2 regions of the Paenibacillus sp. J22R3 genome follow, and region 1 is predicted to be linked to the other one. Evidence: a T-box and tRNA genes for the amino acid it is inferred to sense, from the RefSeq annotation. Region 1 holds a T-box; the other holds one or more tRNA genes.

Region 1 (14,731 bases):
ATTTTCAAGACAATCTCGCTGCTCATTTCGGACACTTCCTCTCATGTCAAACTGCTTGAACGCTAGAAAACCGACTTCGCTGTCCTAGCAGGAGAAATCGTTTGTGCGTTAGCAATCCATTATCAAATTATAGTAAAACCTATTTCTTTGGAAAAAGCAAGCGCCCCCGCCTATGAGAGCAAAAAGAAAAAGCGAAGGAGGCGCCTTCGCTTTGACTGTATCCTTCCGGATGAGGCGTTGCCGCTGTTTCCGGTTATAAGAGCCCGTTAATGACTCTTGGTCTATACTATGTGCCCGTACGGCGAATGACACGGTTTGCAGCCTAATTATGTGAAAAAAGGCAAGTTGCTCATACAGCTTGTTGCGCTCGTTCATACAATACTGCAGCATGATTCGCCATGGAGGGGAAGCCAACTTGGACAGATCCGCAGTTCTCCGCCTGCTGCACAGCGCATTAACTCATACCACGTCAGCCGCCAAGCGACGAATCGTCCGCTTCCGGCAAAAGAGCGACTATGAGCGCTTCCTTCAAGAATGGTCGAATATCGACAAAACCGCGGCGAATGCGGCCGATGCCATCCGTCATTTGCCATTCATCCAAGGCTTCTCTTTGCGCGTGCCGAATGACCTGCTTCGCTCTCATACCCATGACGGAATTTGGATCGAGAATGACCCGCTCCTAACGGTGCATTCCTCCTCCATATATAAACCGGTGATCCGTGAGAAAGGTATCCCTTGGGGCGTCCAGGAAATTAAAGCGCCGCTTGCTTGGAGTACAACCACCGGGCACCGCGTGAAGGTCGGCGTCATTGATACCGGCGTTGATTTCAGCCATCCGGATTTGAAGCAATCGCTGGGCCGGGGCATCAACCTGCTTAATCGCGGGTCGCTTCCGCATGATGACAACGGACACGGCACCCATATTGCCGGCACCATCGCAGCGGCTAATCAAGTGCATGGCATGATCGGCGTAGCTCCGCGTGCGACAGTCTATCCCGTGAAAGCGTTCGATCAGAATGGAAGCGCCTTTGTCTCTGATATCGTACTCGGTATCGATTGGTGCGTGCGCAACAATATGGACATCGTGAATATGAGCTTCGGCATGAAAACACGGAGCAAGTCGCTGCTGACCGCCGTAACCAACGCTTACAATGCAGGTGTCATTATCGTCGCTTCATCCGGAAACGATGGTAAACGGAAGTCGATCGACTATCCGGCACGTTACCCGCAAACCATTGCCGTCGGTGCAACGAACCGGCTGCGAAGGATCGCCCCGTTCAGCAACCGCGGATTGTATATCGACGTGTACGCTCCGGGCGACAAGATTCTCTCCTCTTGGCTGCGAGGCAAATACAACGAGATGAGCGGCACCTCCATGGCCACCTCGCATGTGAGCGGCGCCATCGCTTTGCTGCTTGCTCATCGGCCAGGAATGTCGCCAAGCGACATTAAGGCTGTCGTCAAACGATCCATGCTGCCTTTAAGGGGCACAAAAGCTCCCCGGATAACCGGAGAGCTCGATGTAATGCGAATGCTTCAGGCCGGGGACCGATAAGGTTCGCGGCCTTGATTGTTGAATAGGCTACATGCGCTCCGGCGCGGAAACGCCGACAAGACGCAGTACGTTCGCAATAGCTGTACGAGTCGCACCAAGCAGGGCGAAGCGCGCTTGCGTTTGAGCCGCGTCTTCGGTAATGACGCGATCTGCACGGTAATAGCTGTGGAACAGCGACGCCAGTTCATAGACGTAGCGAATCAGGCGATGCGGTGCGTATTGCGAAGCGGCATCCGCGATTTCCTGCGGCAGCTCGCCGATTTTGCGTAGAAGATCGAATTCATGTTCCGTGGTCAGCTGGCTCAGATCCACTTCCGCAAGCGGCAGGATCGCAATGCCTTGCTCTTCGGCCTGACGGAAAATGCTGCAGATCCGCGCATGTGCGTACTGCACATAGAATACCGGATTCTCATTGGAAGTCGAGATCGCGAGATCCATATCAAAATCAAGATGGGAGTCCATCGAACGCATCGTGAAGAAGTAACGAATGGCGTCGATGCCGACTTCTTCGCGCAGATCCTCCATCGTAACGGCTTTGCCTGTCCGCTTGGACATTTTGACCTTCTCGCCATTCTGGAACAAGCTCACCATCTGTGCGATCAGAACGACCAGCTTCTGCGGATCGTTGCCCAGTGCTTCCATTGCCGCTTTCACACGCGGAATGTAGCCGTGGTGGTCGGCGCCCCAAATGTTGATCATTTTGTCGAAGCCCCGGCCGAATTTGTCGCGGTGGTAGGCGATGTCCGGCGTCAAATACGTGTACGATCCGTCATTCTTCACAAGCACGCGATTCTTGTCGTCTCCGTAAGCCATCGTGTTCAGCCACGTAGCGCCGCCTTCTTCGAATACTTGACCGCGCTCGCGGAGCGCTGCCAGCGCCTGCTCGACTTGGCCGGACTTGTAGAGTGACGTCTCGCTGAACCATTCGTCGAATTCCACGCGGAAGTCGCCGAGGTCGCGTTTGATCTTATTCAGCTCACGCTCCAAGCCGTAGTCACGGAAGAAGGTGAAACGCTCTTCGTCGGACAGCGACAGCAGACGGTCTCCTTCGGAATCGGCGAGTTCCTTCGCGAAGCCCTTGATGTCTTCGCCGTGGTAACCGTCTTCCGGCATTGCCGCATCTTGGCCAAGCGCCTGCTTGTAACGTGCCTCAATAGAAAGTGCCAGATTAGCTACCTGGTTGCCCGCATCGTTAATGTAGTACTCTCTCGTAACCTTGTACCCTGCAAAATCAAGCACATTACATAGTGCGTCGCCAACCGCCGCACCACGAGCATGACCCAAATGCAGGCTGCCTGTCGGATTGGCACTGACGAACTCTACTTGCACCTTTTCTCCTGCCCCAGTATCTATGCGTCCGTAGTCGGCACCTTGCTCAAGCACTTGACCGACAACCGGATACAAGTAGCTGCGGTCCATCCGGAAGTTAATGAAGCCGGGACCGGCGATTTCGGCGCCTTGAATAGAAGCCTTCTTCATATCCAGGTTCGCAATGATCGCTTCAGCGATTTGACGCGGGTTCTTCTTCGCCAGCTTCGTCAGCTGCATCGCCGCATTGGTGGCGAGATCGCCATGCGCCTTATCCTTCGGTACTTCCAGCACAAATACCGGAAGCTCTTCCCGGGCTGCTAGCCCTGCTGTTACGACCGCATCCGCGATCGCTTGTTTCACCTGCTCATGCAGCTGTACTATCACATTCGTTGTCATGTAAGTCTTCAATCCCCCTGGTTCGCTTATCAAACATTCAATTCATCAATCTTTCAATCATTCATTCGAAAAAAATCAATCTAGGTCAACGGCTTCTGCTCCTGCTCTTGCGCTTGCAGCCGAAGCTGGAACTCGCCTGTCGGTTCATCATTAACAAGCAGTGTATAATGCCATTCGAGCAGCATCGGCAGATCCGGCTTTAACTCGCCGTCGCTCGGTCCGGGCTTAGTCAAATCGCCAAACTGAACCCAGAGCAGCTTCGTCTCCGTCTCCAAATGAAAGGCGGCATGCGCCGATTCATAATGACCGGTACGCTTGGTGCCTGCGACAAATGTCTGCAGCGACTCCACATCGCCGCGGCGCGTGACACTAAGCTCGCCGTCGCGATAGCGAATAATCGTCCGCACGACGCTGTCGCCTTCACCATCGCTCGTTTCCTCGTATCGGACAAATACAGAGGAGCCTTTGCGAAACCACTCACCGCTAAACGTATTCTGTTCCACTTCCCCATCGATGTCGCTTCTCAGTGATATCGTTACATTCGCTCTGTCTGTCATGATCACGGTCTCCCGTCGCCTGAAATGCTTATGTCCTCACTATATACAGGAGCACCTCTAATTTCAATGCCTGCGCCTATGGACAAGCGCTTCTAGATCTGTTCCGGCGTCCGTAACCCGAGCAGGGCCAGCCCTGAACGCAGTACGCCTGCAACCGCCGCAGTCAGCAGCAGCTTCGCTTCGGTTTCCGCTGGGTCATCTGTCAGAATGCGTTCCTGGTGATAGAAACGATTGAAGCGTTTGGCCGCATCGAGCAGGAAACGTGCCACAACCGCCGGTTCATTCTGGCGAAGCGCGCCGGCAATCGCTTCGGGATAGGCGGCCAGCAGCTTCATGCACTCCCATGCCGCCGACCCCGAGAGATAGCTGGCCAGCTCACTGCCGGTAACTGCCCCGGATAAGCTGCGCGATTCGGTTTCCGCCAGCGTCAGCTTCCCTTTGGCCAGCAGCTTGAATGCTCTTGCCGCGGTGTACTGCACATACGGACCGGTTTCCCCTTCGAAGCGAAGCGCTTCATCCAGCGAGAAATCCACCTCCAGCATCCGATGGTGAAGCAAGTCACCGAACACAATCGCACCAATACCCACTGCCTCAGCGGTATCCTGTGCATCCGCCAGATCCGGATTTTTCTCTGCAATAATCGCCGCAGCCTTGGATACCGCCTCGTCCAGCACCTCATCCAGGAAGATAACCTGACCTCTGCGCGTGGACATCTTACGGCCTTCGAATTTCATCAGCCCAAATGCCAGATGGCGGCACTGGTCTGCCACTTCTTCACCCATACGCTTCAAGACGGCGAACACTTGTTGAAAATGCAGCTTCTGCTCCGCGCCTACCACATACAGCAGCAAATCCCCGCCCATCTCCTTCTTCCGATAGAGCGCCGTAGCGAGATCGCGCGTAGGGTAGATGGTCGTGCCGTCCGACTTCAGGATGAGGCATGGCGGCAAGCCTTCCTCTTCCAAACGGACCACCTGCGCACCGTCGCTTTCTTCAAGGAGCTCTAGCTCTTGCAAGCGAGAGACGACAGCAGCCATCTTGTCGTTATAGAAGCTCTCACCCAGCGTATAGTCGAACTGCACACCAAGACGACTGTACACACGGTCAAATTCCTCCATGCTGAACGATACAAAATAACGCCACAATCGGTGCGCTTCCTCATCGTCGTTCTCCAGCTTCCAGAACCAGTGGCGCGCCTTTTCTTCCAAAGTCGGGTCCTTCTCCGCTTCCTCATGGAACTTGACGTACAAACGCAAGCTCTCACGAATCGGCTCTTCCTTAAGCTTCGCTTCGTCGCCCCAGCGCATATACGCTTCCATCAGCTTGCCGAATTGCGTGCCCCAGTCGCCGATATGATTGACGGTGATAACCTCATAGCCACAGCTGCGGTACATCTGAGCGAGCGCATTGCCGATCATCGTAGAACGCAGGTGACCGACGCCGAAAGGTTTGGCAATATTCGGAGAGGACATATCCATGATGACGCGCTGACCTGCCCCGATCTGCGATTGCCCGAAGTCGGCAAGCAGCAGCGGCGCAAGGAGCCTCGGTGCCCACTCTTCCCGTACGAGGAAGAGATTCAAGTAAGGGCCCTTGGCTTCGGCGCGAAAAGTCGGTGACACGCCCGTGCCGGCACCGGCACCGCCGATCCGCTCCGCGAGCTGTGTAGCTATTGCCGCCGGCGCGCGCTTCAGTTCACGCGATAGGGCAAAGCAAGGGAATGCGACATCACCAAGCTCCGGATTTGGCGGGAGCTCCAGCAGCGATACGATGTCTTCGTAAGTCAGCGTCGGTACATACGGCTGCAGCTGTGCAGCGGTCCACTGCAATAACAGGTTCATCATGATCATCCTCCCCGAATGTGGTCACAACCCTCTTGAGACAAATAAAACCCCCGTCTCTAATAAAGAGACGGAGGTTGATTTCCGCGGTACCACTCTTCTGGTTTTCATTATGGCTGCACGAACAACGAACTGCAAACAGCGGCGGCCATGCCGAAAACCTCTCAAGCACGATAACGGGGTGACCGGATTCATCTACTTACAGAGACAGAGGCGTATGCACTTCAATCGAGCCGCCGCACTGCATGATTCAATGAATCTACTCCCGGGTCCGCTTCCCTTACGCCGCTGCGCCGGCTTTCACCAAGGATGATTCGCTCATCCAGCCCGGCTCGCTGCTAGCACCGATCTGCAAGGTACTGTCCCGTTCATCGTATGTAGCTGTTATAACTGACTGTATTTCCCCTATTATATGCAACCTCGCCAAAAAAGCAAGCCTCTTTATGAGGTTTGCCTAGGTCTGCTCGAGCGGAATTAAATAAGGCAGCACTATCCGCCAAGCTTCGATCCGATCTGCAGTCGAGCGCATCGCAGCCGTTGGTATCGGACTGGTCGACGGCAGCTTGAGCAGCGTGATCCTGCTGAGTTCGGGCAAGCTCCGGAAATACTTTAAGAACGTGTCATGCGACTTGGCCCCGTTACACACAATGCAGCTAATCTCCGGATATTCCGCAAGCAAGCCCGGAATGTCATTGGGCTGTTCCTCGCGAATGTTCACGTCGAGGCTGCCCTCTCGCTGGCAAGAGGCAATTACATCCCAGAGCGCAATTCCACGAGCCTTGGCAAAAGCGAGCCGTTCCTCGTATTCTTCAGCCGGCGTTTGGCCGAACAAGCCATACACCACCGGCCATAGATGATTGCGCGGATGAGCGTAATATTGATGCTTCGCAAGCGAAGCCGTTCCAGGCATGCTGCCAAGGACAAGCACCCGCGCACGAGCGCCGATCTCCGGCGGAAATGAATGTACTCTCATGAAGCAGTCCCTCCCCCTCTTCTCCATAGGAAAACAGAAAGAGACGTATTAATCAAGCCCCATCTAGAGCTGGGGCGATGCCGGCGGCGTGCCGGTCAGCCGTTCTATTTTGCGACATATATCATGCTGCCACTCCGTATCGCCTGTCATCGAAGCCAGCAGCGAGAGATTGTACAAATTCGCAACTTGTCGGCAAATCATCGCGTTCACCGCCAAGCAATGCTCAAAATCCGCCAGCTCTTCCGCCGAGAGTTGCCTCTTGCTACGTACCGTCCACAGCTCCGCGAGCCGCTCGTGAATTGGCAATAAGCTCATAACTTGCTCGCCCCCTCAATTGTTAGACTACTACTATTCATTATGACCAAAAAATGAAGCCCTAAGCGGTGGGCATACGGTAGTACTCTAACCAGAGCTGCTTTATTGTTATTTTATAGCTGATTCCGGCACTCTGAAACTTGACCGCCGAAAAAGAAGAAGCCTGATTTGGGAGGTGATTACGGGCGGATTATGGGGATTTAGCGTGCGAATTCAGGAGCGATTATAGGGGTGATTCAAGGAATGGATAAAGGAATGGATTGAGGGAGCAATAAAGCTTGCCGAGAAAATCTAACGAATCGTAGTAGCCTTATTCGGCCGATATTCGCGATTTCTATAATCTAACGAACCGTAGGGGTCTTATTCTGGGATAATCGGCTCCAATATACTCAAAACCTTCAAATAAGGCCTGTACGGTTCGTTAGAATTTTCTCAAGGCTTTTTTCGGGCAAATAAGGCCTGTACGGTTCGTTAGAATTTTCTCGATGCTCTATTCGACAAATAGCACCTGTACGGTCGTTAGCGTATTCGCGATCCACAACCCGCATGCAGCCCATGCTAGGAGCCCCTCATTTTCTAACCAACAAAAAAGGACGGGAGCATCGCCCCCATCCTTCGCTATTATTTAATAAAGCCAAGCAGCATTTCGCGGATGACTTTCGCCGCGACGATTTGTGTTTGTTCTGTCGGGTCGTAGGCCGGTGCTACCTCAACAAGGTCACAGCCGACAATGTTAACGCCGGAACGAGCGATCGCGTGAACCGCATCGATCAATTCCTTCGACGTGATGCCGCCGGCTTCCGCCGTACCTGTTCCCGGTGCTGCCGATGGATCCAGCACGTCGATGTCGATCGTCAGATAGACAGGACGGCCTTCAAGCTCAGGCAGTACTTTCTTCAGTGGCTCAAGCACTTCGAACGGGTGGAAATTGATGTTCTCGCGCGCAAATTGCCACTCTTCGCGGGAGCCGGAACGGATACCGAATTGGTAGACGTTCTTGCCGCCGATTAGGCCGGCTGCTTTGCGAAGCGGTGTGGAGTGCGAAAGCGGTTCGCCTTCGTACGACTCGCGCAGATCCGCATGGGCATCAAAGTGAATGATTGCCATGTCCGGGTACTTCTTGTATACCTCTTGGAAAATCGGCCACGAAACGAGATGCTCGCCGCCAAGTCCTACAGGCATTTTGCCGTCATCCAACACGCCGCGAACGAATTCACCGATCACCTCAAGCGAGCGAGCCGCGTTGCCGAAAGGCAGCAGCAAATCGCCTGCGTCGAAATATTCGATATCTTCTAAACTGCGATCCAGGTACGGGCTGTACTCTTCCAGACCGATCGACACTTCGCGAATACGCGGAGGGCCGAAACGGGAGCCTGGGCGGAACGATACGGTAAAGTCCATCGGCATACCGTAAATAACGGCTTTGGACGTGTTATAGTCATCCGAGCTAAGGATAAACACGTTGCCGGAATATTTTTGATCGAGTTTCATAGGTTGTGTAGGTCTCCTCTTACTTCACCAGGTCTTCCACAAATTTCGGCAGAACGAAAGCCGCTTTGTGCAGACGTGGGGAGTAATATTTAGTGTCGATCTCCGGGATGCTGGACTCGTCCACTTCAAGCGGATCGTATTTCTTGCTGCCCATTGTGAATGTCCACAGGCCGCTCGGGTACGTTGGCACGTTAGCCCAGTATACGCGGACGATCGGGAACACTTCTTTCACATCGCGGTTTACGTTCGAGATCAGCTCCGGTGTAAACCAAGGATTGTCCGTTTGTGCTACGAAAATACCGTCTTCCTTCAGTGCATCGTAGATGCCTTGGTAGAAGCCGCGTGTAAACAGGTTTACCGCAGGGCCAACCGGCTCCGTGGAGTCAACCATAACCACATCGTACTCGTTCTTGTGATCGTGGATGTGCATGAAGCCGTCGTTAACGATCACTTCTACACGAGGGTCGTCCAGACCGCAAGCGATTTGTGGAAGGTACTTCTTGGAGTATTCGATTACTTTGCCATCGATGTCAACCAGAACAGCCTTCTCTACGCTCGGGTGTTTCAGGATTTCGCGGATTACGCCGCCGTCGCCGCCGCCAACAACAAGCACTTTGCGCGGATTCGGATGCGTGTATAGAACCGGGTGAGCAACCATTTCGTGATAAACCCACTCGTCTTTATCTGTTGTCATAACCATGCCGTCCAGAACAAGCATCGTACCGAACTCTTCCGTCTCGATCATATCGAGCTGTTGGAATTCCGTTTGCTCGCTGACATACGTTTCTTTTACTTTCATCGTAATCCCATAAGTCGGGGTCTGTTTCTCCGTGTACCACAATTCCATTGTTAAGTCCCTACTTTCGTTTATGTAGTGGTGCTATTGATCATATGGTCCAATGTTTCAATCTGTATTATAAGTTAACGGGGGGAAAAAGCAACCTTTTGCCAGCGTCGCACAAAAATTTCATATTACGCAAACCCTCTTTCTGAATAGGGTGTCCCATTGTTTTCCATACTAGTTGGATAAAGCGGACTTTCTTTCGGTTAGGAGACTTGCACATGAAAAGATGGATGAAACATGTATACAGGCAGGGCGGCGTTATGAAGCGTCGACTGCCTGTTTCTATTCAATTGGAAAAATGGATGCCGCTGCTGAAGCATGTGAAACGGTGGCTCATTTATTCGGGAGCGGCGCTGCTGCTGCTGTTTATATGCGCCTTCGGCTTCCTCTATTATTTGCGGGAACAAGCACTTCCCGCTTCGGCGATCAGCCAAACTTCGCAAATGCTCGACGCGCAGGGCCATATCATCGACACGTTTCATGCCGGTGAGAACCGCGAGTCGGTGCCGCTGAAGCAAATTTCGCCCTATCTCGTCGAGGCGACGCTCGCTATTGAAGATCAGCGATTCTACGATCATCTCGGCTTTGATATGAAAGGGATGGCCCGTGCAGCGCTGGTTAACGTAGAGAATATGTCACGCAAGCAAGGGGCCAGCACGCTGACTCAGCAGCTCGCCCGCAACCTGTATTTGACGCATGAGCGGACCTGGTCGCGCAAGCTGAAGGAAGCCATGTACACGATTCAGCTGGAGATGCATTACTCGAAGGATGAGATTTTGGCGCTGTATTTGAACCAAATCTATTACGGTCACGGTGCCTATGGCGCAGAAGCCGCAGCGGAGCTGTATTACGGGAAACACGCGTCGGAGCTTACTTTAGCCGAAAGCGCGATGCTTGCGGGTATTCCGAAAGGCCCTAAATACTACTCTCCCTATATGGATATGAAGAACGCGAAGGATAGGCAGCGCACCATCCTCCAAACGATGGTGGATCAAGGGATTCTGCTGCAGCCTGATGCTGAAGCGGCAGGCGCCGAGCTGCTTCGGTTCGTGCCGCTCGGAGCGAGCAAGCAAGCCGGAACTGCGCCATACTTCCGCGATTATGTACGGTATATGGCGGTCGATAAGCTTGGCATCGACGAGCGGACGATGAGCGAAGGCGGCATTCGCATCTATACGACGCTGGATCCCGATGCGCAGCGTGCGGCGGAAGAGGCTGTCGCTTCCGGAATACCGGCGGATTCCGAGCAGCAGGCTGCGCTCGTCTCCGTCGATCCGCGTACCGGCTACATCAAGGCGATGGTCGGCGGCCGCGATTATAGGACCAATCAGTATAATCGGGTTTTTGCCAAGACGCGGCAGCCGGGGTCGGCTTTTAAACCGATCCTATATCTGACTGCCTTGCAAGAAGGTGTGTTGACGCCTGTTTCGCAGTATAAAAGCACACCTACAATCTTCACCTATGATGAAGGCCGTAAGACGTATTCGCCGAGCAACTACAACAGCAAATACGTCGGCGATTTCATTAATATGCGTCAGGCCATCGCAAGCTCCGACAACATCTATGCGGTCAATTCCATCATGACCGTCGGACCGGAGAAGGTCATCGCCATGGCTCGGAAGCTTGGCATCGAGAGCCCGATGAAGCCGGTTCCATCCTTAGCGCTCGGCACATTCCCTGTAAGTCCCTTCGAGATGGCGTCAGCCTTCAGCGCGTTCGCTAACGGCGGTGTACGCATGGAGCCAACGGCAATCCTGCGCATTGAGGATGCCAAAGGCGAGGTGCTGTATGAAGCGCAGCCCGCTTCCTCCACCGTAGTCGATGCCGCGCATGCTTATGTGCTCACCAGCCTGATGGAGAGCGTGTTCGAAACCGGCGGAACCGGCAACCGCGTATCGGCGATGATTAAGCGCCCTGTCGCCGGCAAAACCGGCACGACCGCGACGGACGCTTGGCTCGTCGGCTATACGCCGGAGCTGGCCACCGCGGTATGGGTCGGCTACGATAAAGGCCGCAAGCTGACGCCTGTAGAAGCGCGCCGTGCCGCGCCGATCTTCGCCTCCTATACGGAAGCTGCGCTGTCCGCCATTCCGCCGAAGATCTTCCCGCTGCCGGATGGCGTCGTATCCGTCTACATCGATCCGCAGAGCGGCAAACTCGCCGGGAAGTCTTGCCCGGACCGGCGGCTCGAATCATTCGTCAGCGGCACCGAGCCGGTAGAGGTGTGCGGCGTTCACGGCGAAGGCGATGCTGCGGGTTCGACGGACGACGGCGCGCAAGCCGAGCAGACGCGCCACTGGTGGAAGCACCTCAAGCGCTGGTGGTCGAATTAGCGCTTGGGGAGCGGATCGCGCCGCTTGGCCGCTGCGATGGGGCTTGCCGCGGGTTTGCGGGGGCCGCTACGGTGCAGCCCGGAGGCTAGCCGCGGGTTAAGGGACCCGCGGTGCGGTGCTGCGGGGACTAGCCGCGGTGGAAAAGAGTTGCTTCGTCATCCGGGTTCTCGGATGGTATGAAGCAGCTCTTTTTTTGTGCCGTTAGGCACTTTCGAACGCATGTCGTACGCTTCTTCGTACGAATTCAGGCGTTGCACTCGCATGTAGACCTCCTCGTACGCTTCTTGGCTCGAAAAACCGCATTTGGCTCGGATGTAGACCTCCTCATGCGCTTCTTTGCTCGAAAACTCGCATTTGGCTCCTATGTAGACCTCCTCGTGCGCTTCTTGGCTCGAAAACTCGCATTTGGCTCTCATGTAGACCTCCTCGTGCGCTTCTTGACTCGAAAACCCGCATTTGGCTCGCATGTAGACCTCCTCATACGCTTCTTGGCTCGAAAAACCGCATTTGGCTCGGATGTAGACCTCCTCATGCGCTTCTTTGCTCGAAAACTCGCATTTGGCTCGGATGTAAACCTCCTCATGCGCTTCTTAGCTCGAAAAACCGCATTCTGCTCCGATGTAGACTTCCTCATGCGCTTCTTAGCTCGAAAAACCGCATTCTGCTCCGATGTAGACTTCCTCGTGCGCTTCTTTGCTCGAAAACTCGCATTTGGCTCGCATGTAGACCTCCTCATGCGCTTCTTGGCTCGAAAAACCGCATTCTGCTCCGATGTAGACCTCCTCGTACGCTTCTTTGCTCGAAAAACCGCATTCTGCTCCGATGTAGACCTCCTCTTGCGCTTCTTGGCTCGAAAACTCGCATTTGGCTCTCATGTAGACCTCCTCGTGCGCTTCTTGACTCGAAAACCCGCATTGGCTCTCATGTAGACCTCCTCGTGCGCTTCTTGGCTCGAAAACTCGCATTTGGCCTGTATGTAGACCTCCTCGTGCGCTTCTTGACTCGAAAACCCGCATTTGGCTCGCATGTAGACCTCCTCATAAGCTTCTTGGCTCGAAAACTCGCATTTGGCTCATATGCTGCCACCTACAATCCTCTTACTAACCTCCAATATTCTATGAGCGGTATCCAGTACCCCACTTAAGCTAAATTCGTGGATTTCCGCTCAATGAACGGTAACCGGCACCTCTCCTCAAGCTAAATGGCTCTATTTCGTCCAAGGAACGATAACTGGTACCTCACATTGCGATCGCATCCAATAATGTGTGGTTCTGGGGACTACTCTTGGACTACTTTTGGTGTTTTCTCGCCAATGTGTGGTTCTGGGGACTACTCTTGGACTACTTTTGGTGTTTTCTCGCCAATGTGTGGTTCTGGGGACTACTCTTGGGCTACTTTCGGTGTTTTCTCGCTAATGTGTGGTTCTGGGGACTACTCTTGGGCTGCTTTCGTCGCTTTCCCACCATTGTGGCGCTCTTGGGGTTACTCCGTCGTGTGCTATTTCCTTCGTTTCCACGGCAAGCAAAGTGCGAAAGTGAGCGGTTGTGCGGATTGACACTCATTTTGCCGATTGGATAAGATAGCTGAGTAAGGGTTGTGGGAAATTGTGTAAGAGTCTACGTCTGATTCACCACTATGGAGAGGATGTGTTCGCTGTTGTCAGGACTACTCGGCAATAAAGTCATTACGCAAATCGGCATACTCGTTAACGATATCGACAAAGTGAGTCAGGCTTATGCGGATTTTTTTGGGATTGAGAAACCGCAGGCCATCATTACGGACACGCTGGATAAAGCGCAGACGGAATTTAACGGTGCTCCTACTCTTGCTCGGGCTAAGCTTGCTTTTATCGATATGGGCTCCTTGCAGCTTGAACTAATCGAACCGGATGAACATCCGAGCACGTGGCGAAATTATTTGGACGAGCATGGTGAGGGGCCGCATCATATCGCTTTTGAAATTGAAGGCATGAAAGAGAAGATTATGCTGCTGGAGGGTAAGGGTTTCCCGCTTCAGCAAAAGGGTGAATATACAGGCGGACGGTATGCTTATATCGATACCATTCCGGCACTGAAGGTGCTCGTGGAGCTGCTCGAGAACGACAAATAGGAGTGATCAATGAGCATGAATATACTACTAACTGGCGCTAGTCGCGGACTTGGTTTAGCGATGGCCGCCGAAGCACTAGAGCGCGGACATGCTGTTATTGCCGGGGTTCGCGATGTGGGCAGCGAGAAGCTGGCAGCTCTCGGGGCAGCATATGGAGAGCGACTTACGATCGCTGAGCTCGATGTTGCCAGCGAAGAGAGTGTGGCTCAGTTGGCTTCCACATTGAAGCGTGAAGGCCGAACACTCGGCGCAATCGTTAACAACGCAGCCATACTCAATGCGCGCAACACTCAAATTGAAGAGCTCGATATGAACGATGTCGCGCAAGCATTCGAAATTAATTTGTATGGGCCTATGCGGGTGGTGAAGCATTTTCTGCCTCTGCTTACGGAGGAGAATGGCGCGCTTCTAAATATCTCTTCCGAAGCAGGCAGCATTACGAACGCCTATCCGGGAGACTACCCCTACAGCATCTCGAAGACGGCGCTCAATATGTTCTCGCAGCAGCTTCATCGCTATTTGATGAATCGCCCTATTCAGGTGCTCAGCATTCACCCCGGCTGGATGAAGACCGATATGGGCGGCGAAAACGCCCCGACCGACCCACGTGCCAGTGCCCGCGGCATCGTGGACTTATTGGAGCGTCGCATAGTCCCGGAAGCGCTCCGTTTTCAATTCGTGGACTACACAGGCAAAGAAATGTCGATCTAGCCGGAAGGAGGGATGCACGCTTCAGTAGCGCATCTCTCCTTATGGGGACAATGTTGCAAAATGTGCAGCATTATTGCTCAGTATGATGCTGATTTCTTGAAATGCTGCTCAAAAAGCAAGATTTCGGCGCACGAGCAGGCTTATTCGGGGATAAGGCCATGGAATGTTGCAGTTTAAGCAACAATGATGCTGGATAATCGATAAAACAGCTGGAATGTTGCATATTCCGCAACAATTGTGCCGCGTGTGTTGAGAAGGCAGTTTTAGTGAATTCTAATGGCCAATGCGACAAGCT
Region 2 (14,731 bases), on a different contig from region 1:
TACGGAAAGCGACTTCTTCGCTTGTTCCTGACCAATAACGTATTGATCCAGAATGTTGCGAATATCGCGCGGCTTCGGAATATCTTTCAGATCCAGCTCTTCTTCGTGACCGAGCTCTTCTTCAACGATCTCCGTGCATAGTTCGATACATTCATCGCATATATAGACGCCAGGTCCGGCTACGAGCTTGCGCACTTGATCTTGCGATTTGCCGCAGAACGAACATTTCAACTGGCCCTTCTCGTCGTTAAATTTGAACATGAGTTTTCACCCCTTCTTGTTGATTCGCGCAAACTACAGAGATGTTACGACCTTATCGATCAGACCGTAGTTCAACGCCTCTTCAGCACTCATGAAATAGTCACGATCCGTATCGCGGTCGATTCTGTCATAAGGCTGACCTGTACGATCCACTAAAATTTGGTTAAGCTTCTGTTTGGTCTTCAGAATCCAATCTGCGTGAATCTTAATATCCGAAGCTTGACCACGCACGCCTCCAAGAGGCTGGTGAATCATCACTTCACTGTTTGGCAGTGAGAAACGCTTGCCTTTAGCCCCTGCCGTAAGCAGAAGCGAACCCATGCTGGCAGCCAAGCCTACGCAGATCGTAGATACGTCCGGCTTGATAAACTGCATCGTATCATAAATACCCATACCAGCGGTAACTGAACCGCCGGGCGAGTTAATGTACAGATGAATGTCCTTCTCCGGGTCATCGGCTGCAAGGAAAAGCAGCTGCGCAATGACGGCGTTGGCAACATCGTCGTCGATCGCACTTCCCAGAAAAATAATCCGATCCTTCAATAAGCGGGAGTAGATGTCGTAAGAACGTTCTCCCCGATTCGTTTGTTCAACGACCATAGGCACCAGATTCATGCGATCAACCTTCTTTCGTAATCGACTTTTTGAAGAAATCACCTCGCCAGCGGTTAACGCCGAAAGCTGTTTCTTCTAATCCGTTCTTATTTTAACATGTTCAAGTTGTAATGTCATTTTTCTGACTATTACATTATACGATACGGGTAAATACATATGTATGTTTCGGTTTCCTACCACCTGCCGTGGGAGGTGATGAGGATAAAATAAGGCACGTAAATACGTGCCTTATCGTTTCATTTCTTATGCAACTACTGGAGCTGTTGTGCTGTTGTCAAGCAAGAACTTGATTGTTTTGCGTAGAACAAGATCCTCTTGGATGTTTTCCAAGTTGCCGTTAGCTGTGAAAATCGAACGAAGCTCTTCAACCGTACGGCTGTATTGCTTCGAAAGTTTCTCAAGCTCTTCGTTCAGATCTTCTTCACTTACGGTGATGCCTTCGTTCTTCGCGATTTGCTCAAGAACAAGGTTGTTGCGAACGCGTTTGATCGCGTCAGCGTGCATTTGAGTGCGAAGAGCTGCTTCGTCTTGGCCGGAGAACTGGTAGTACAGATCCAAGTTCATGCCTTGCGAACGAAGACGGTTCTCGAAATCGCGAAGCATGAACGAAGTTTCGGAATCGATCATGGATTCAGGAATTTCAATTACTGCAGCGTCAGCTGCTTTCTCAACGACAGCTGTTTCACGAGCTGCTTCGTTTTCCTTTGCTTTTCTGTCAGCAAGTTTCGCTGCCAGGTCTTGCTTGTACTCTTCAAGAGTATCGAACTCGCTTACGTCTTTCGCGAACTCATCGTCAAGCGCCGGAAGGCTCTTACGTTTGATTTCGTGAAGTTTCACTTTGAATACTGCAGGCTTGCCAGCAAGGTGTTCTGCATGGTATTCCTCAGGGAATGTAATTTCGATATCCTTGAAGTCGCCAGTTGCCATGCCGATAACTTGATCTTCAAAGCCGGGAATGAATGCGCCTGAACCAAGCTCAAGGGAATGACGCTCGCTCTTGCCGCCTTCGAATGCTACACCGTCAACATAACCGTCAAAGTCGATTACTGCAGTATCGCCGTTCTCAGCTGCGCCTTCTTCGATCACGTTCAATTCAGCGTGGCGTTGTTGCAAACGAGTCAATTCAGCTGTGATTTCTTCTTCCGAAACGACTGCTTCAGCGGAAGGAATTTCGATGCCTTTGTACTCGCCAAGCTCAACTTCAGGCTTAACTGTTACTTTCGCAACATACTTGAACGATTGGTCTTTCGCAAATTGCTGAACATCGATGTCAGGACGATCAACCGGAATGACACCAGTTTCTTTCAGTGCCGCTGCATACGTGTCAGGAAGCAAAATGTCGATCGCGTCTTGATACAAGCTTTCAACGCCGAAACGCTTCTCAAACATACCCCGTGGTACTTTACCTTTACGGAATCCAGGTACGTTTACCTTCTGAACGACCTTCTTAAATGCCTTGTCGATCGCTTCATTAACTTGTCCTGCCTCAACCTCTACGTTGATGGAGACAAGATTCTTGTCTATTTTTTCCCAAGTTGCTGTCATGTTATGCTTTCCCCTCCAAATTAAATAACGCTTCTGCGTCAGATCTTACCCGTAATAAACCATTCTATTATAATCAAGATTTGCGTTAATATCAAGACTAGCCGCCATCACCGTCCAATTTTAATTGCGCGATCTGCCGTAACGACCTGCAAGCCTGCTCATAACGGAACCGAAGAGCATCCGTAATCCCGTAAGTTTCCCGCACATCGTCGTCATCTACTCTGCCATAAAGTGACAACTCAAGCACTTGATGGAGTGCAGCAGAATAACAATCTACGGTCTCATCGTCATCAGATAACAGCCGACTGTATGCCGTCGTGCCATACAAGCATTGCAAGCATTCTTTCCACAACTCTCGTGCAAAATGGGGCAGCGTGGCTTCCTGTACTTCTGTTACCGATTCTACCCGTTCAACGACCCTTGTAACCACTTGCGGAAAATCATCCATCGAAAGCGGAGTCGCTTCGATCTCGAGATCCACCTGCTCCCCAAGTCGATCCAGCCTGATTGCTCCGGTTACACCGCGCTTCTTCAACGATTGCAGCGCCTTGAATTGCAAGGCAGGATGCAAATCCGTTCTCGTCAGCCATGTGATGATGGCTTCGTCGACACTTGGATGTTTGATATAAGCAGCCCGCTCCAGTGCCAAAATTTGCTGATCGGCAACGGGATGATGCTGCATAATATAAAGCACCTGCTGCACGTAAGCTTCATCGTGTTCAACGGAACTCAGTGCTCCTTGGCGAAGCGACTCCTCATCGCCTTCCGGTTCGGATGAGTCTGTATGTATGCTGTCGTTCGAGTCACCATAGCCCGGAAAAGCAACATCAAGCCATGATAATAAATTGGTCCATTCTTCGTAGTGACGCTTCTCTTCGCCCTGGCAATTCAGCAAGAAACGAAGCAGTCCTTTAGCTTCTCCATATTGTTCGGATTCAAGCATGCGCGTCAGTTGGTTCTGATATTGATCCAGCATATTCGGAAACAAATATACGTTCTCTCTGTTATCACCCTGCGAGGGGTCCGAGGTTGTAATAGAATCACCGCCTTATCAATCAAACTGCCTGCAGAAATGCGTATTATGTACAGTTAGAGTTTGATTATATCACTCTCAGCTGTTGATTTCCATTTTAGCCTGTGCTATTATTTGTCTACTTTGTTTTTTCTGTGCGGGTGTAGTTCAATGGCAGAACGCCAGCTTCCCAAGCTTGAAGCGAGGGTTCGATTCCCTTCACCCGCTTATAACATAATGCAGAACAACCTTTTCAAAAAAGTAGTTGCACTACCGGAACACTCCGTGATATAGTACTTCTTACGTGTCCCAGTAGCTCAGTTGGATAGAGCACACGCCTTCTAAGCGTGTTGTCGGGGGTTCGAATCCCTCCTGGGACGCCATTTAACCAAGCGTTTCAGACACTACATCAACACTGACAGCCTCCTGATGATTTGTGCTTCGGCACATTTCCGGGAGGCTTTTTTGATTTCAATTCGTCTCCGGCCAGCTCGGCACCTCTTGAATTAGTAACAAAGCCACGAACGCTTATCGCAATTATTCCCATGATTTCTCTCAAAATGTGGTACTATTAGTCTATCATTCTAGCGAATAATGACTTTCAATGTCGGAGGCTGTCGAAATGAGCTCATTTGCCGATTCAAATCGCCATACGCGTAAAACTGCTTCACCCATTCAGCGTGAAAGTGCCGAGCAGAGCAGCAAAACATCCCCCTCGTCAGCGGGCAGCCGGGAAAACGAATCGGAACCCGGAAAGCTGCTGCAGATGCAGCGCGCATCCGGTAATCAAGCTGTGCTGCAGATGATGCAATCAGGTAAAGGTACAATAATGCGTCAAACCGGTGCGGCTCGGATGGGAAGACCTGACCGCGTGAACAGTCCGGCATCTTCTACCGTTCCGGCAACGCAGGCTCCTTCCCAAGCACCTGCCGCTGCCGCACCGGAGCAGCAAGCGCAAGAGGCAGCCGCTGCTCCGGTTTCTGCTCCGGCTGTAACGGCAAGCGCACCGGCGGCTCCGCCAGCCCCTGCCGCTCCGTCAGGTCCAGCTGCGGCTGCCGCTCCGGCAGCCTTCACTCCACCGCCTATTCCTGCCAATTTAAGGGGGAAAGCAGGGTACAGTGAGGTATACAGCTGGCTGAAAGAACAGTCTACCAAAGAGAAGAAATCTGCTCTGTTCACATACTTCGACGCCCTGACACCGGAACAGAAAATGTCTGCGATTCGGGCGATGAACGGCGCCAGCAAACGTTTCGTCGACCTCGATACCGTCAAGAAAACGATGGTCACAGGTATCATTAGTAAATCGGTCGATTGGGATAAATTTTCAGTGTTCGCCAGAGATGCCAACAAAACCGATACGAAAAACTACAATGCGGACACGGACAAAGATTATCTCGGATATGCCGCAATAGGCACTTCCGCTTCTACCGGCGGCGCGGGAGGTTCCGCTACCATTAGCGCAGGACTGGGAGCGAAGGCTGCATTGCCCGTTGCGGAAGGCATCGCTCCTGCGGCAGGAGCGCTTAGCGGACTCGCTTCGATCTCGCAAATCTACAATGCCACTGAAAACTACGACGAATCGTTAAGCAATACCGGCAAAGCACAGCAAGTCGTAGGCGAAGGCGGCGCAGGTGCGGCCGATCTGGCCCGTTTCAGCGCAGGTACCGTGAACAGTGTACGTACCGTTGCGGGCATGGGGCTCAACGCCGGAGCAACCGTCGCTGCCGGCGCGGCAGGCATTGTCGGCGGCGCGGCCTATATGGTCAGCGGTGTAGCCGGCTACAGAGAGAATAAGAAGAATGCCAAGAGCCTGCATGAGATGGAAGACAAGATGAAGGAAGGCAGCGATGCGCGCGCCACAGATCTCGGACATGCAGCGAACCTTGGCGGTTCGACGCAGGAAATGAACAAAGACAAGAACAAAGCGACTGCCGTCAAAGGAGCGCTTATGGTCGCAGGCGGCGCTGCTCTCTTAATCGCAGCGGCCTCCCCTGCCGGCCCGATCCTGATCGCACTTGCTGCGATTCTTGGCGGCGTTGCGGCGATCGTGAAATTTTATAAGAAATACAAACGGAAAGAAGCGTTCGTCGATCGTGTCCTTAAGGTCGATGAAGCGATGAAGAAGCCTGAGAACGAGAAAACAGGCAAAGATAAAGTCAGGCAGCAGCTCATTGAAGAGAAAGGCTTTAACAGCGTAGGTCAGTGTTATGCCCAGATCGTGACGGATCTGGCAGGCATGCTGTTCGAATCCGGTGTACGCGGCGACGATGCGGACAGCAAAGCCATTATCGAGAGCATCGGGCTCAAAGTTGACAGCCCCAAACAGAAACCGACAAAAGAAATGATTGCAAAGAAACTGCACACCTAACAAAGGAGACTGAACCGCATGTCCTTGCAAGAAGACGTGATCAGTATCGATTACTTGAAGAGAACGCTTCGTTTCTACGAGAATATTGATATCGCTTCCCAATTAATGGAACCCACGGATGAAGCGCCTTACACGTCCCTCATCATCCGTTTTACCGAGATCGGTGAACGCGAAGCAACCATCGACTTAGAGATGAGCTTCCTGCCGGGCTTGCAGGAGCTGAATCAGGAAGGCGTGTATCTCTTCCAATCGTTCGCCGTGCTGGCTTCTCAAACGTCGAAAGAACATGAGATGGAGCTGCTCAAAGCGATTAGCATCCTCAACATCCAGCTTCCACTCGGCACATTCGGCGTCTTCCCAGATGGCGGCGCGCTGTACTTGAAGCAAACGGCGATGTTATCCCGCGAAGGCCTTGTCAGCGGAAACGCGGTTAAACTGCTGGATCAGCAGAACGGTGTGCTGCTGCATCAGCTGCATCAATTCACCGATTACTTGCTGGATGTCTCGGCAGGCAAGCAGAAAGCCGAATCAACGCTGCTGTAATGACGCAGACTACTCCTTGGAAAGGAGTGGTTTATACGATATGACATCCAACCAGCAAGCTTCACAAAGACCAACGTCATTCCCGCCGCAGCATCAGAATCGACAGCCCGGGCTTGAAAGCGAGATGACCCCTCGCCCGCAGTTTGAAGCACCCGCCTATAAGGCGGCAGGTAAACTATCGGGTAAGGTTGCCGTAATTACCGGAGGAGACAGCGGGATCGGCCGAGCCGTCGCGCTCATGTATGCCAAGGAAGGCGCAGATATTTCGATTGTCTATTTGGACGAAGACGGCGACGCCACTGAAATACAACGATTAATCCAAGGATTAGGTCGGAAATGCTTGGCCATCGCCGGTGATATCGGGGATCCCGAGTTTTGCAAGAAGGTCATCTATGATACGACCTCGCAATTGGGAGCCCTTGATATTGTCGTGAACAATGCCGCAGAACAACACCCGAAGGATTCGCTGGAGCTCATTACGCCGCAACAGCTTGAACGAACGTTCAAAACCAATGTTTTCGGCATGTTCTATCTGACTCAAGCCGCTTTGCCGCATCTATCCCAAGGCGCGACCATCATTAACACAACTTCGATCACGGCTTATCATGGCAGCGCGAATTTGCTGGACTACTCCTCCACCAAAGGAGCTCAGGTTGCTTTCACTCGCTCCCTCGCGATGAATCTCGCAGCTCAAGGCATTCGCGTTAACGCCGTAGCACCGGGGCCAATATGGACGCCGCTCATTCCATCGACGTTCGATGAGAAGACCGTTGCCAAGTTCGGTTCCGACACACCCATGAAACGTGCGGGACAACCTGAAGAGCTCGCACCTGCCTACGTCTATCTCGCTTGCGAGGACTCCTCGTACATGAGCGGACAAGTTCTCCACGTGAATGGCGGGGAGATTGTGAACGGATAAGCGATATCACTACAAACAAAGGCCGACCGCTAAGTTATCTCTCTCGAGTTAACTCAGTGGTCGGCCTTTACTTCGCTCAAATTCGTTTCAACAGTCGCGCTATGGATCGGTCCGCTTCGCGGAGCACCGTTCGTTTATCGATTGTTCTTACTTTGCCACGCTCCACAACCATCTTGCCGTCCACCCACACATCGGACACGTTGCCCCTTGAAGCCGCATAGACGATTCGTGAATACGGGTCCGCATCATAGGATGGAAAGGTATGATAATCATTCAAATCCAGCAGCACGAGATCTGCTTTCTTGCCTGGTTCAATACTGCCGATCAGATGATCAAGTCCAAGCGCCTCGGCCCCGCCCATTGTTGCCATACGCAGCACCGTTCGTGCATTCATAGACTCAGGGCCGCAACGCACCTTATGCAGCAGCGCCGTTAAGCGCATCTCCTGAAACATATCCAGCGTATTGTTGCAAGGTGCGCCATCGGCACCAATCCCCATGCCAATCCCCTGCTCCAATAGTTCAGGTACCGGGGCGATCCCGGATGACAGCTTAAGATTGGAGCCTGGGCAATGGGTCATTTTCGTTCCGGTGCGTCTGAGAATATCCTTCTCCTCATCGTCCAGCCAAATACAATGTGCAAGGACAAGTCGCGGCGAAGTCAGCCCGATATGATCCAAATACACGATGTTGCGCATACCGCGCTGGCGCATAACCAACTCGATTTCTTCGCGATTCTCTGCCGCATGCGTGTGGACGAGCACCTGATAGTGGAACGATAAATCCCGCACCTCTTTCAGCAGCTCTTCCGAACAGGAGACAACGAAACGCGGGCAGTAGGCGTATCCGATTCGGCCATTGTCATAGCCATGCCATTTCTCGAGCAGTGCCGTGCTCTCTTCAACCGAACGTTTCGTATCTTCCTGCAAACCAAGCGGCACATCACCGCCTGCATCCATCATCACTTTACCCGAGATCGCACGAATTCCGCTGCTTGCGATAGCCTGGAAAGCAAAATCGGTATGGCTCACCGTCTCCATATCGAGTATCGTCGTTGTGCCGCTGCGCAATAATTCTCCGATGCCAAGCATCGCGGAGTAATAAACCGATTCCTCGTCATGCGCCGCTTCAAGCGGCCAAACCCTCGTCCGAAGCCAGTCCATGAGCGCCATATCGTCTGCACGGCCGCGAAATAACGTCTGACACAAATGAATATGCGTTTGTACGAAACCCGGCAGCAGCAGCCTTCCTTTGGCTTCAACGACCGTCGTCGCGGCAGCATCATAGCCGCTCGTAATCTGACCGCCTACAGCGACAATGACATCGTCTTTGAACAGTACATCGCCAACTATAATTTCGTCCTGTTTATTCATGGTGACAATGGTTGCATTTCGTACCAAGGTGGTTCCCATAAGGCTGCCTCGCCTCCCTCACTCACTTGGACTACCTGATATGGTTTGTCAATTATGCTTATATTGTACCATGGGTACATGTGAAAGAGGCAGCATTTTACAGCGCAGCAGCATTAAGACCAGTCCACTAATCTTCCGATCTCCGCTCGAATCCCCGGGAACGACAGCACCTGTTCCTTGAACGACTCCCGCTCCCCCCAATCCGTCTTCATCGTCGGCGTGTCGAACAACTCGTCCGTGACGTTGGTAAAGGCGTTATGCATATTGTTGTCGTACCAATCGATTTCCGTCTTGGCATCGTTCTTCACGACCGCGATCATATCGTAATCGTTATCTCGCGAAGCTCCAAAATAAGCGAGCAGTTCAGGCGTGCCCGCGTCATCGGTATGAACTTCAACTTCACAGCTGGGATTCCCTTCGCTTCTCACCGCGCGTCTAACGCGTGCATCCGTCACGATCATCTCAGACTCCCCTCTGGAAACAACCCCATCGTGGCAATATGATTCTTCGTCTCTGCCGTGCCCAGCTCATATAATAGCCGGTAGACATCGAGAAGAATCTCATCGACACCTGCATTCATTTGCTTATCACTCGCCGAACTAAACGGCGTGGCGGCATATTCACCGACTTGCGCTTCATCCATAGTCGCATATTCTTCAAACAACTCTTGCAAACGGTTTAATTCTTCTTCATTTGCGGTGATGGCAAACTCAAACGCAGTTGCTTCTGGATCCTCTAATATTGAGCCTGCCTGTACGGACACATAATAAGGTTTGCGTGCGTAAAATGACTCATCGTGATCATTGACCATATCGAAAGCACCCTCCTTCATTGCTCTAGCATCCCCCCACGGACAGACATTTTATCCATATTTTTCGCATAACCATCATAGTATCGCTGTTTGAAGCTCTAAGAGAAAGGAATGAGCACCATGTGTGGATTCACGGGCTGGATCGACTGGACCGATGACCTGACTAAACAATCCGTTACCCTCGAGAAAATGACCGGAACGCTGGCTAACCGCGGCCCGGATGCATCGGGAACCTGGATCTCGCCGCATTGTGCGCTAGGCCACCGGAGACTATCCGTTATCGATCCTGCGAACGGTGCGCAACCGATGGTTCGTACGTCTGATGACGATGCGTATGTTCTTGTTTATAACGGAGAGCTGTATAATGCACCGGAGCTGAAGCGCGAGCTCGAAAGCCGGGGCAGACGGTTTACAACAACTTGCGACACGGAGGTATTGCTCGTTGCCTACATGGAATGGGGCCCATCATGCGTAGAGAAGTTTAACGGTATCTTTGCTTTTGCCTTATGGGATTCCAAGGAACAGCAGCTGTTCATCGCCAGAGACAGACTTGGTGTCAAACCGTTCTTCTATGCGAAACAGCTTGGACGATTCGTATTCGGATCGGAGCCGAAGGCGCTGCTCGCACATCCTTCCGTCAAACCGGAGGTTGGACCGGAAGGTTTGGCCGAAATCTTCATCGTCGGACCTGCGCGTACGCCGGGGGTCGGCGTTTACCGGGATCTCGGTGAGCTGCTGCCGGGACACTGCGCCATCTATAACCGCTCCGGGTTAAGTGTCCGTACTTATTGGAAATTAGAAAGCAAGCCTCATACCGAAACGGTGCAGGAGACGGCCAAAACAGTCGGTGATCTGCTCAAAGATACGGTGGAACGTCAGCTGGTCTCCGATGTACCGCTGTGTACGCTGCTCTCAGGCGGATTGGACTCCAGTGCACTTACATCACTTGCGGTTAATTACTACAATGAAACGGGGCAAGGTGTCGTTCATACCTTCTCCGTCGATTACGTAGATAACGATAAACATTTTAAAGCCCATGCGTTCCAGCCGAATGCCGATGCGCCTTGGATCGAACGGATGACCAATCATCTGGGCACGATTCATCATTCGATGGTTTTTGATACGCCTGAGCTTGTTGCGTCATTGCGTGAAGCCATGCACGCCCGTGATATGCCGGGGATGGCGGATGTCGACTCGTCCCTGCTGCTCTTCTGCCGCGAAATCAAGAAGGAAGCGACCGTTGCGATATCCGGTGAAGCGGCGGATGAAATCTTCGGCGGTTATCCATGGTTCCACCGCGAAGAAGCGCTGAATGCCGGCACGTTCCCTTGGTCGCTTGCAGCAGGCATGCGTGCCGATCTGCTCTCGCAGGACGTCGCTGCTTGGATTAGGCCGCTAGAATATCTTGGAGACCGTTATTCGGATGCGATTGCCGAGGTGCCTCATCTAGCCGGCGAAGATGCCGCAGCTCGCAAAATGCGTCAGATGTCGTATTTGAACATTACAAGGTTCATGCCGACATTACTTGACCGTAAAGACCGGATGAGTATGGCAGTTGGCCTTGAGGTACGCGTCCCCTATTGCGATCACAGACTCGTGGAGTATGTATACAACATTCCATGGGAGATCAAAACTGCGGGAGACCGGGAGAAAGGGATTCTCCGCATGGCGCTGGAAGGCGTATTGCCTCATGATGTGCTCTATCGGAAGAAAAGTCCTTATCCGAAAACGCATAACCCGAACTACCTCAATGCGGTGCGCAAGCAGGTACTGGAGATCATTCATGAAGGCACCTCCCCGCTGCTGCAGCTCATTAATGTGAAGAAGATCCGCGAGCTTGCCGAATCCGAAGCAGCAAGCAGCAACTTGCCATGGTTCGGTCAGTTAATGTCCGGACCGCAGCTGTTCGCTTACCTGCTGCAATTAGATATGTGGCTGAGGGAATACAAAGTGGTCATTCGCTAATCATCTAAATATGAGGCTGTCTCCAAAGGTTGCAATTCGACTTTTGAGACAGCCTTTCATTATGCTCTTCCTATTGGACATGCCAATAGACCGCCCTTACCGAAACTCGGTAATAGACGGTCTATCATCACCTGACCTGATGTATCCGACAATCAGCTCTTACTAAACGCCAAATACGCGCGCCTGATTAAGATAATCGCCTGCTCCCTTGTTGTCTTGCCAAGGGGATCGATGCGCCCGCCGCCTACGCCTCCCATAACGCCTGCATTAGCTGCGAAGTGCACGGAGTTTTTGGCCCAGGCTGCAATTTTGCCCTCGTCTGCGAATGTCGTTTTGACACTGGTATCGTATTTGCCGGAGGGTTTAGCCGCTTTAATCGCCCTAAGGAGCATCACGCACATTTCCTGCCTCGTAATCGTCGCATGCGGCGAGAACTCCGTTAACGTCGAGCCAAATACGATGCCCATTTTGTTCGCCTTCAGCACATCCTCGTTCGTCGTATCGGTGAACGGATTCGGGCTAATCGGGTCCGCTTTCTTACCGCTCAAGGATTCGTACAGCTTCACGGCAATGCTTGCGAATTCCTCGCGCGTAATCGGATCCTTGTACCGACTTAACACGGCGTCCGTTGTCAAATTGAGCTTAATCGCATCTTTCACATCGTGTTTCGCCCACTCGCTGGCACCTGACGCGAGTTTCTCCAGCATCTCTTCTGTCGGAGGCGAAGTCGGCGTTACTGGCGGTCCCGGGTCAGCAGGTATCGCCGGCGGCGTCGGTGTCGTCGTTCCGCCTCCTCCTATAGTAATGTCAGGAAGTTTAATGTTCGGGTTGAGTGAGCCTGTAATTAAGTCGTCATCCAGGAGCAACCCCACCGTGAATTTTTTTGTTTTCACAATAAGGCTTTTATCGCCGGGCTTCAAGAAATCGGGAAGCTCGAATTGGTCGATGACCGGCAGAACGGAATAGACATACACCGTATCCGAGCTCGTCTCTTTATCCACATACGTCAAGTTGCCGGTACGATCCATCGTATCGCGGACATAGAAGATTTTCTCCTTCCCTTTTCCTCCGACGCGTTTGATCTGATAATACGACTCCATGTTTGTGTTATCCGACCAGGACAAGGTAACAGAACCATTCGTATGCGAAATCGCTGTGAAATCGCTAATCCCGCCAGCCTGCCTGATCTTAAAGGGACCTAATATGTCTCGGTTGTAACTGTTCGAGCCGATCAGCGGAGAGTAATACGTTTCTAACATGATTTGAGCCGAAGTAAGACCTGGTTCCTCCGGCAAGCTAAAGGTGCCATACGTCCCGAATCCGGGGTCATCTACGTCCAGATCCAGAACAGGTTTCCAATTCAGCCCGTTGTCCGCTGAGTAAGAAATTTTGGCATATTCCAGACTGGTACCGAGCGCCCGGTCATCACCGAAACTAAAAAACACCTTTTCTCCAGCGAGCAAATAGGGCAATCCACTTGTCTCGAGTTCAAACGCAAGCACCTTCACAGTTGCATGTGCACGAGAAGGAGGAATCACAACAAACACAAGCATCACAGACAAAATCAAGAAAGCCAGCCTCTTGCCAAAAGAAAACCGAAATACCATCACATCCACCACTCCTCATCCCACTGCACGCTATTTGCCGTTGGACACATAGCTGTCTTTTAAGATGTATATGAAGGGTCCAATGATCTGATTAACATTGCCTCCGAAGCCGTAGACCATGATGCCATCGCTGCCTTGCAAATCAATATCCACTTCCGTAACCTGGTCCTTCACAAGATGGATATCTTCTGTGAGCTGCTGCTTCTTGCTGTTATAAACTCTGACCGTCAGATCATCTTTGCCGACCAGCATCAAATGCAGTTTATTGTACATCGAACCAAAATCCATCTTCACATTAAAGCTCGGACTATAGCTGCTTCGGAATGCAAATGCACCTTTATACGTTTGGCCGCCGAATACGAGCTGATTCTTGTCGATCACATCAATGAACTCCGCGCCATCATGCTGCGTCTTGACCTGCGAGGAATAGAACGTCAAACCCGGAACAGATGATCCGATTTGGATCGTTTTGGATTTCGGATCATACTTAACGGGAAGCTGGAAGCTGTTCGCCAGCACACGAAGAGGCAAATACGTAGTGCCCTTGTATGTAATGGGCAGCGCTTGGTTTCCATTCTCATCTGTCGGCCGCCAGTTTCCACCATCCTTCGAAAACTTCAGATCCCCGTTCAGCACCGCTTTGATCGTGGTCACATTCGTTGTGGCGTATGCGCCTCCTGCTGCAGAAAACATCGCTGTGGCTGCCAGCAGCGCCACGAGTTTCTTCTTCTTCATTCCATTCCCTCCCCGAACCATCCATAAAATAAATGCCATATTCACCATCATTTTATATGGGATTGTAAGTGGAAGGATATTGTCCGAAGGTAGTATATGCGGCAACAGCGGCAACCTCTAAGTGGAAATCATACGGCCCGCCTTGCTCATCAGCTGTTTACGGTTCCTGACCTCAAGCTTCTCGTAAATATGGGAGAGATGTTTCTTCACCGTCGTCTCGCTGAGGTACAGCTTCGCTGCTATTTCAAGATTAGATCGGCCGTCCATAAGCAGAGACAGCACTTCCTTCTCCCGGCTCGTCAGCAGGTTTACATCAATCGTTTCTTCCGTCGATCGATCTGAAATGCCGGATAATGCGGCCATGCGATCTAAGTAGGCCTGCCGTTTATGTCCTCGCAAGTCGACAACAAACACCGGTGCAGGCGCATCCTCATCATAATCATGATGGATGACCGGCTCCGTATCTCGCTCGCAGCCCAAGCTCTCGAAGATCGCCCTGGAAATCGGCAGTGGAGGCGGTGATGCCACTACATAACCCGATGAGATTAAATGATTGATGAGAATAAGTCCTGAGGCTTGCATCATGACAGGATCAGCGTAATCATAAGCATCCAGCGTCTTGACGAAGTAGCCTGCCATGAATGGGGATTCGACTCTTAATTTGCGAAGAGAACTCTCGGGAAGTCCGGAGAAAAATGCGGCTGAAAGCGGCTTGGTACATAAATAATCGAGGGTTTGCGAGTTGATTGGAACGATAGCGGTCAAGCCGATTATTGTACCGTTAGCTTTGCGAACAAGCTTCACGATAGAAGGGTCAAGCTGATACAGTTCTTCCAAATGAATATGCTTGAGTCCGTAAAGACTGTGCTGCTTGGTGAGCAGAAACTCCGTCTTCTCTCGGGTTTCCGGATGCAGGAGCGATATCTTGGTCGTCTTGGC

Evidence for each region. The T-box of region 1 lies ahead of argS (arginine--tRNA ligase). A T-box ahead of a tRNA ligase gene usually reads a tRNA of that ligase, here a tRNA-Arg.
Region 2: it has a tRNA-Arg gene. The T-box ahead of argS (arginine--tRNA ligase) is inferred to sense a tRNA for this amino acid. The anticodon was not compared.

Annotation. Positions count from the first base shown of each region.
Region 1 covers NZ_JBWDNS010000007.1:15,011-29,741, forward strand. Annotated here, with positions in the region: gene rpoE (DNA-directed RNA polymerase subunit delta) at 1-26, opposite strand, end outside; gene AC0YN4_RS26010 (S8 family peptidase) at 416-1,555, shown strand; gene argS (arginine--tRNA ligase) at 1,583-3,262, opposite strand; gene AC0YN4_RS26020 (YwiB family protein) at 3,343-3,819, opposite strand; gene argS (arginine--tRNA ligase) at 3,912-5,663, opposite strand; T-box leader at 5,724-6,041, opposite strand; gene AC0YN4_RS26030 (DNA-deoxyinosine glycosylase) at 6,115-6,633, opposite strand; gene AC0YN4_RS26035 (DUF7667 family protein) at 6,697-6,948, opposite strand; gene speB (agmatinase) at 7,570-8,439, opposite strand; gene speE (polyamine aminopropyltransferase) at 8,459-9,286, opposite strand; gene AC0YN4_RS26050 (transglycosylase domain-containing protein) at 9,586-11,616, shown strand; gene AC0YN4_RS26055 (hypothetical protein) at 11,583-11,705, shown strand; gene AC0YN4_RS26060 (hypothetical protein) at 11,772-12,032, opposite strand; gene AC0YN4_RS26065 (hypothetical protein) at 12,258-12,491, opposite strand; gene AC0YN4_RS26070 (VOC family protein) at 13,270-13,725, shown strand; gene AC0YN4_RS26075 (SDR family oxidoreductase) at 13,741-14,436, shown strand.
Region 2 covers NZ_JBWDNS010000002.1:1,201,774-1,216,504, reverse strand. Annotated here, with positions in the region: gene clpX (ATP-dependent protease ATP-binding subunit ClpX) at 1-261, opposite strand, end outside; gene clpP (ATP-dependent Clp endopeptidase proteolytic subunit ClpP) at 295-876, opposite strand; gene tig (trigger factor) at 1,120-2,421, opposite strand; gene AC0YN4_RS13390 (hypothetical protein) at 2,519-3,397, opposite strand; tRNA gene AC0YN4_RS13385 (tRNA-Gly) at 3,591-3,661, shown strand; tRNA gene AC0YN4_RS13380 (tRNA-Arg) at 3,740-3,816, shown strand; gene AC0YN4_RS13375 (hypothetical protein) at 4,056-5,801, shown strand; gene AC0YN4_RS13370 (hypothetical protein) at 5,820-6,344, shown strand; gene AC0YN4_RS13365 (SDR family oxidoreductase) at 6,385-7,263, shown strand; gene AC0YN4_RS13360 (5'-deoxyadenosine deaminase) at 7,340-8,674, opposite strand; gene AC0YN4_RS13355 (hypothetical protein) at 8,788-9,135, opposite strand; gene AC0YN4_RS13350 (hypothetical protein) at 9,132-9,485, opposite strand; gene asnB (asparagine synthase (glutamine-hydrolyzing)) at 9,606-11,450, shown strand; gene AC0YN4_RS13340 (S-layer homology domain-containing protein) at 11,603-13,057, opposite strand; gene AC0YN4_RS13335 (stalk domain-containing protein) at 13,088-13,792, opposite strand; gene AC0YN4_RS13330 (LuxR C-terminal-related transcriptional regulator) at 13,910-14,731, opposite strand, start outside.